Sinorhizobium meliloti: one gene and its partner. The protein of the gene in region 1 binds, or shares a complex with, the protein of each later gene. Links are inferred from orthologs where the notes say so. Each region holds a gene or a part of one and is shown in the gene's direction. Other genes may lie near its edges.

Region 1 (4,343 bases):
AGCCCTCCAGTGCCAGCAGCGCGAGCGCATCGAGAGCCCCTTGCACCTCATTGCGGCCCGGCGCGAGCTTTTGGCCGATGACCAGACCGGGACCGGCAGCCCAGACATTGACGAAGTGGAGTGGCGTGGCCTTGGCGGCGCGCCGGTAGGCACCGCGCACCGCCTTGCCATCGATCGCTACCACCCCTTCGAGACCCTGCGCAAAGCTCGCCGTGAGACGGCGAAAGGCCGCGTCAAAGGCATCCGGATCGAGATGGCGGAAGACGGTGGAGAAGGTGTCATGGCTGGGAATGCCATAGGGCAGCGGCACGATTGTCTTCAGCCATTTCTTCTTGGCAACGCCGAAATCGGCCATATCGGTACAGCTTTCCGCACCGCAGACAATCGCCGCAACGGCAATGAACAGGATCGACGTCAACGGATGGCGCGCATTGCGACCGCGCGGATCGGGCAAATCTTCAAAGCAAGCGGCAAATCTACTCATCGAGACCTCCAAGTCAGCGGAGAACTCCAAGAATCGATTTGCCGCAACAAAACAACCGCTTATTTGCTAAATGCGATTCCCCTGCCCTGCGGGGGAGATGCCCGGCAGGGCAGAGGGGGGTGCCGGCTTGTCGCTGCCCCGGCGTGCTCCTCATGAAATTCACCAGGCTGCGCCTGCTCGGCTTCAAATCCTTCGTCGAACCGACGGAATTCGTCATCGAGCGTGGCCTGACCGGGGTCGTCGGGCCGAACGGCTGCGGCAAGTCCAATCTTGTCGAGGCGCTCCGCTGGGTGATGGGCGAGAACTCCTACAAGAACATGCGTGCCTCCGGCATGGACGACGTGATCTTTTCCGGATCCGGCAACCGCCCGGCGCGCAACACGGCCGAGGTCGGCCTGTATCTGGACAACAGCGACCGCACCGCGCCCGCAGCCTTCAACGACAGCGACGAGATACAGGTGACGCGCCGCATCGAGCGCGAGCAGGGCTCGGTCTACCGCATCAATGGCAAGGAGGCGCGCGCCAAGGACGTGCAGTTGCTGTTTGCCGATGCGTCCACCGGTGCACGCTCGCCCTCGATGGTGGGCCAGGGCCGCATCGGCGAGCTGATCGCCGCCAAGCCGCAGGCGCGCCGGCAGCTGCTCGAGGAGGCGGCCGGCATTTCCGGCCTGCATTCGCGCCGCCATGAGGCGGAACTGCGGCTGAAGGCTGCCGAAACCAATCTCGAGCGCCTGGACGACGTTACCTCGCAGCTCGAAAGCCAGATCGAGAGCCTCAAGCGCCAGGCGCGCCAGGCCAACCGGTTCAAGATGCTGTCTGCGGAAATCCGCCGGCACGAGGCGATCCTGTTCCATACCCGCTGGGTGCAGGCCAAGGAAGCGGAGGCCGAGGCGACCAGCCACCTGAACCAGATCACTGCACTCGTCGCCGAGAAGGCGCAGGCGCAGATGGAAGCCGCCAAGGCTCAGGCCGTCGCGAGCCTCAAGCTGCCGGAACTGCGTGAAAACGAGGCGAAGTTCGCTGCCGGGCTGCAGCGCCTGCAGATCGCTCGCGCCCAGCTCGAGGAGGATGCCGGCCGGATCCTGCGCCGCCGTGAGGAATTGCAGCGGCGGCTGGCGCAACTTGCGGAGGACATCGCCCGCGAAGAGCGGCTGATCGCCGACAATGCCGGCATTCTCGCCCGCCTCGATCAGGAGGAGGAAGAACTGCGGGACGTGCTGGCCGAGGCGGATGATCGCGGCGCTCAGGCACGTGAAAGGCTCGATGAGGCCAATGAAAAGCTTGCGGCGAGCGAAGCCGGTCTCGCCCGCATTACGGCCGAGCGCGCCGAGGCGCAGGCCGCGCGCAACCAGATCGAGAGAGCGCTACGCGATCTCTCCGAGCGGCAGGCTCGCCTTGCACGCCAGCTTGCGGATCAGGGGCGTGAACTCGACGATCTTGACGGTCAGATGGCGCGACTCCCCGATCCGGACGAGAAGAGAGAGCAGGTCGAGCTTGCGGAGGCGGCGCTGGAGGAGGCCGAGGCCGCCGTCGCCGCCGTCGAAGAGAGCCTCGCCGAGGCGCGCGCCGACGAAGCCGCCGCGCGCCTGCCCGTCGACCAGGCCCGGGCGCGGCTGAACGGCATCGAGACGGAAGCGCGAACGATCCGGCGCATGCTGGAGGCGGCCGGCGGCAGCACCTATCCGGCCGTCGTAGAGGAGATGAAAGTCGAGCGCGGCTTCGAGGCGGCGCTTGGCGCGGCTCTTGGCGACGACCTCGATTCGCCTCTGGAACAGGCGGCGCCGACGCACTGGCGCATGCCCGGCGACGATGCGGAAGATCCCGCATTGCCGGCCGGCGCCCTGCCTTTGATCGATTTCGTCCAGGCACCGGAGGCGCTGAGGCGAGCGCTCCGGCAGATCGGGATCGTAGAGAGCGACGGGGAGGCGGAGCGACTGCTGCCGCTCCTCAGGGCCGGCCAGCGGCTGGTGACGAGACAGGGCGCCGTCTGGCGATGGGACGGCCACGTCACCGGCTCGGAAGCGCCAAGTGCTGCGGGCCTGAGACTTGCCCAGAAGAACCGCCTTTCCGAACTGGAAGGTGAGGCGGAGGAGGCGAGCGATGCATCGCTGAAGGCGGAGGCGCATCTTGCCGCTGCCGGCGCGCGCATCCGCGCCGAGGACGAGCGGCTAAGGCTTTCGCGCGAGGCGCAACGCATGCTTGCACGGCAGCTCTCCGAGGCGCGCGATGCCCTGGCGGTGGCCGAGCGGGCGTCCGGCGATCTGGCGCGCCGCCGCGCGGTGCTTGCCGAGACGAAGCTCCAGATCGAAGGCCAGGCCGAGGAGATCGCCGAAGAGATCGAGGCGGCCAAGGAAGCCTCTGCCGGTCAGCCGGATCTTGCAGAACTCGACCTGCGGCTGAGCAGGCGGACGGCCGAAGTCGCGACCGACCGTGCGGCGGCGGCCGAGGCTCGCGCTGCACATGACGGTCTCGCACGCGAAAACGATGGGCGCCTCAGGCGGCTTGCGGCCATCGCCGGGGAGCGAGAGACCTGGGCAGCGAGGGCGGCCAGCGCCGAAGATCACATCGCGACGCTTCGCGAGCGCGAGGCGGAGGCGCGGGAGGAGGTCGAGGAACTGCTCGATGCGCCTGACGAGTTCGACGACAAGCGCCGCGCGCTGATGAACGAGCTGCAGAAGGCGGAGGCGTCGCGCCGAGAGGCGGCCGACAGACTCGCCGAGGCGGAAAACCATCAACGCGAAGCGGATCGCCAGGCCGCTACCGCGCTCTCGGAGCTGGCAGAGGTACGCGAAAAGCGCGGCCGCGCCGAAGAGCGGCTTGTTTCCGCGCGGGAGCGGCGTGTCGAGATCGAGGCACGCATTCTCGAAGCACTGTCCTGCGCCCCCCATGAAGTGATGCGCCTTACCGGTCTCGGCTCCGACGAAGGACTACCGGATATGCGCGGCGTCGAACGGGAACTCGAGCGGCTGAAGATCGAGCGGGAACGGCTCGGCGCCGTCAACCTGCGCGCCGACGAGGAGCAGAAGGAGCTTTCGGAGCGGCTCGCGGCGCTGCTCAAGGAACGTGACGACGTCATCGAGGCGATCCGCCGGTTGAGGAGTGCCATCCAGAACCTCAACCGCGAGGGCCGCGAGCGGCTGATTGCCGCGTTCGATGTGGTCAATGTGCAGTTCCAGCGGCTTTTCACCCACCTCTTCGGGGGCGGCACGGCGGAACTGCAGCTCATCGAGAGCGACGACCCGTTGGAAGCGGGGCTCGAAATCCTTGCCCGGCCGCCCGGCAAAAAACCGCAGACGATGACGCTGCTTTCCGGCGGGGAGCAGGCGTTGACTGCCATGGCGCTGATCTTTGCCGTCTTCCTCACCAATCCGGCACCGATCTGCGTTCTCGATGAGGTGGATGCGCCGCTCGACGACCACAATGTCGAGCGCTATTGCAACCTGATGGACGAAATGGCGGCCTCCACCGAGACCCGCTTCGTCATCATCACCCACAATCCGATTACCATGGCCCGGATGAACCGCCTGTTCGGGGTCACAATGGCCGAGCAGGGCGTCTCGCAGCTCGTCTCGGTAGACCTGCAGACGGCAGAGCGGCTGCGCGAAGCCGTCTGATGGCGGCTCTGCAATTTGGTGCACTGCAACAAAAATCTTCGCCGAGTGCATTTTCAGCCCGGAACATATACTGTAGATGGTCTAGATCGGGATAAGGAAACGTGTGCGCGGTTTTCCGCCCGCATCCCGCTCTAACGTCTTAGATTCGATCACGTTCCTGATTTTAGGTCGACGGCTGTTTCGGGTGGAGAACAGGCATGGCGAAATGGGTATATACCTTCGGCGCGGGACAGGCCGAAGGGAGC
Region 2 (3,260 bases), 3.3 Mb from region 1 along the record:
GAACGCGACTTCTTTGCGGGCGAGCGCCCATGGGGCTTCATACTGTTCGGACGCAATATCGGCGAGGAAGAGCAGATCCGCGACCTGGTGGCGAGCCTGCGTGACAGCATCGGCAGCCCCCGGGCCCCGGTATTGATCGATCAGGAGGGCGGTCGCGTTCAGCGCATACGCCCGCCGCTCGTGCAGCAATATCCGAACGGCGCGGCCATCGGTGAAATCTATCGGCGGGACAGGGAACTCGGCCTGCGTGCCGCATGGCTCATGGGGCGTCTGCATGCCTTCGACCTGATGCGCTTCGGCATTACGGTCGATTGCCTGCCGGTACTCGATGTGCCGGTACCCGGCAGCCATGACGTGATCGGCAATCGTGCCTACGGGCATGACCCGGCGACGGTAACCGCGATCGGTCGCGCGATGAGCGAAGGTTTGAAGGCGGGCGGCATGCTGCCGGTGATGAAGCACATGCCCGGTCACGGCCGGACCTTCGTCGACTCGCATCACAACCTGCCGGTCGTCAGCGCCGGTCTCGATGAATTGAAGAGCAGCGATTTTCTGCCCTTCGCGGCAATGAAGGACGAAGCGATGGCCATGTCGGCGCACATGGTCTTCACTGCTATCGACCCGGACAACCCGGCGACGACCTCTGCGAAAGTCGTGCGCGAGATCATCCGGGGCCACATCGGCTTCGACGGTCTGCTGATGTCCGATGACGTCTCCATGAATGCGCTTGCCGGCGACATGACGGCACGTGCCGGCGGAATAATCGCCGCCGGTCTTGATCTCGTCTTGCATTGTCACGGCATTATGGAAGAAATGAAGGCCGTGGCAGATGTCGTTCCGGTTCTCTCCGGGGAGAGGCTCCGCCGGGCGAGGGCTGCCGAGGCCGCTTTCCGGGAACCGGACGACGCAGTCGAAGCTGCACTGCGCGCGGAGTTCAACGCAATGTTTGCGCTCGCCTAGGCTCTTGAGCCTGGCGGGCGGGTCCGTTGCTGAAAGGGCAGGGTCGTGAGCAAATCGGACGAAAGGCAGGAAATGCCTTCCGCGAAGGCGCCGATGGAGCCTTTGTGGCAGGACGAGTCTGCCCGTCGCGGATTGCACGAGGACGAGCTCGTCGTTGACATCGCCGGCTTCGAAGGTCCGCTGGACCTCCTGCTGCACCTTGCGCGCAGCCAGCGCGTCGATCTTTCCCGCATTTCGGTGCTGGCGCTCGCGGAACAATATATCGCCTTCGTCGAGCGGGCACGGTCTATCCGTATTGAGCTTGCAGCCGACTATCTCGTCATGGCGGCGTGGCTGGCCTATCTCAAGTCGCGCCTGCTCATCCCTCAGCCGGCAAAGGATGAAGGCCCATCGGGCGAGGAGATGGCCTCGGCGCTTGCGTTCCGCCTGAAACGTCTGGAGGCGATGCGCGACGCCGCGATGAAACTCGTGAACAGGAACCGCCTCGGCCGGGACATCTTCGTGCGCGGTGCGCCCGAGCACATCGTCACGGAGAGGAAGTCCGATTATGACGCCTCGCTCTACGACCTGCTGACAGCTTATGCGACGCTCAGGCAGCGTCAGGCGATAACCCAGGTGACGATCGAGAAGCGGCATGTCTGGTCGCTCGGCGATGCGCGTTTGATCCTGGCGAGAATGGTCGGGAGCCTTGACGACTGGACGGCGCTCGACCATTTCCTGATCCGCTACATGACAAGCCCGAAGGAGCGCGCGACGGCGATTGCGAGCTCCTTTGCGGCGTCACTCGAAATGGTGCGCGAAGGGCGGTTGGAAATCCGTCAGGAAGGGGCCTTCACGCCGATCTATCTGCGGCGCGGGCCAAATCCGTTCGATGCGGCAACCTTGGCGGAGATGGAGGCGGCGCGTGGCTGAAGCCCAGAAATTCCTGCCCGGTGACGAGGATTACGAGGAAGAATTTTCTTTCGATCCGAGGCTCGAGCAGGAAGCCGAGCGGATCGCCGAGGCCCTCGTATTTGCCTCCGCCCAACCGGTTTCAGAAGCCTATATCGCCGGGCGCCTGCCGCGCGGTGTGGACGTCGGAAGCGTGATGGCGAGGCTCAAGAACCGTTATGCGGGCAGCGGCGTCAACCTTGTTCAGGTCGCCGACCATTGGGCCTTCCGCACTGCCGCGGATCTGTCCTTCGTCGTCAATACGGACGAGCAGGAGGTCCGCAAACTGTCGCGCGCGGCGCTGGAGGTGCTGGCGATCATCGCCTATCACCAGCCGGTGACACGGGCAGAGATCGAGGATATCCGCGGCGTCCAGACTTCGAAGGGTACCCTCGACGTGCTCATGGAGGCAGGATGGGTGCGGTTCCGCGGTCGCAGGCGCACGCCCGGGCGTCCGGTGACGTTCGGCACGACGAGAGACTTCCTCGATCATTTCGGCCTCGAAGAGATCCGCGATCTTCCCGGCATCGAGGAACTGAAGGGGGCCGGCCTGCTGTCCGGGCGTGTCCCTTCCCATCTGAACATTCCGGTTCCGATCGGCGACGATGAGTTTGCCGAAAACGAGGATCCCATCACCCAGATGGACCTCGAAGAACTGGGCCTCTTGACACCGAAGCCTGAAGAAGACGATTAAAAATCCTGAGTATGGATATCGGCTTTAGGTATAGAACGGGATCTTCGGGTCGAGGAATGCAAGCATGGTTTCAGATGCGCGTAACGGCGCCGTCGCGATGACGAGGCGCTCGGGTGTGTCGTTCGCAGCGAACCTGGCATTCGAGAATATCAGCCATCGTTACCATTCCAAGGATACGATCAAGGGCGTAACGCTCAAGGCCGAAGCCGGCGAAGTGCTCTGCCTGCTCGGACCGTCCGGCTCCGGCAAGACAACGCTGTTGCGTATCGCCGCGGGCATCGAGAAGCAGACGGGCGGGCGCCTTCTGCTGAACGGACAGGAAATATCCGGCCCTTCCATCTTCGTTCCGCCCGAGCAACGCGGCGTCGGCCTGATGTTCCAGGACTTCGCCCTTTTTCCTCATATGACCATCCGTGAGAACGTCTGTTTCGGCTTGACCGAATTGCCGAAGAAGAAGGCATTGCTGCAGGCCGATGCCGCGCTGGAGCGGGTCGGCCTTCTGCATTATGCCGAGCGGTATCCGCATGTGCTCTCCGGCGGCGAGCAGCAGCGCGTGGCGCTGGCCCGTGCACTTGCGCCGCGGCCGGCGGTGCTGCTGATGGACGAGCCTTTTTCCGGCCTCGATTCCCGCCTGAAGGATTCTATCCGCGCCGACACGCTGGCCATACTGCGCGAG

Evidence for each region.
Region 2: the proteins of JOH52_RS01270 (region 1) and JOH52_RS17205 are in contact, whole or in part, in a crystal structure (PDB 3ZGX), measured with the Bacillus subtilis proteins. The link is inferred for Sinorhizobium meliloti from one-to-one orthologs.

What each region holds. Positions count from the first base shown.
Region 1 is NZ_JAGIOS010000001.1:259,375-263,717, reverse strand. What follows is about bases 264-4,298. They hold JOH52_RS01270 (chromosome segregation SMC family protein), read left to right. Parts: upstream 264-636; coding sequence 637-4,098; downstream 4,099-4,298. Other genes in these bases: ppdK (pyruvate, phosphate dikinase), read left to right, coding at 4,296-4,298; JOH52_RS01275 (ISAs1-like element ISRm21 family transposase), read right to left, coding at 264-484. Outside these bases: more of JOH52_RS01275, read right to left, coding at 1-263; more of ppdK, read left to right, coding at 4,299-4,343. UniProt on the Bacillus subtilis protein: Required for chromosome condensation and partitioning.
Region 2 is NZ_JAGIOS010000001.1:3,537,870-3,541,129, reverse strand. Bases 1-2,952 are described here. They hold JOH52_RS17205 (segregation and condensation protein A), read left to right. Parts: upstream 1-1,032; coding sequence 1,033-1,872; downstream 1,873-2,952. Other genes in these bases: JOH52_RS17195 (ABC transporter ATP-binding protein), read left to right, coding at 2,649-2,952; scpB (SMC-Scp complex subunit ScpB), read left to right, coding at 1,865-2,584; nagZ (beta-N-acetylhexosaminidase), read left to right, coding at 1-960. Outside these bases: more of JOH52_RS17195, read left to right, coding at 2,953-3,260. UniProt on the Bacillus subtilis protein: Participates in chromosomal partition during cell division. May act via the formation of a condensin-like complex containing Smc and ScpB that pull DNA away from mid-cell into both cell halves.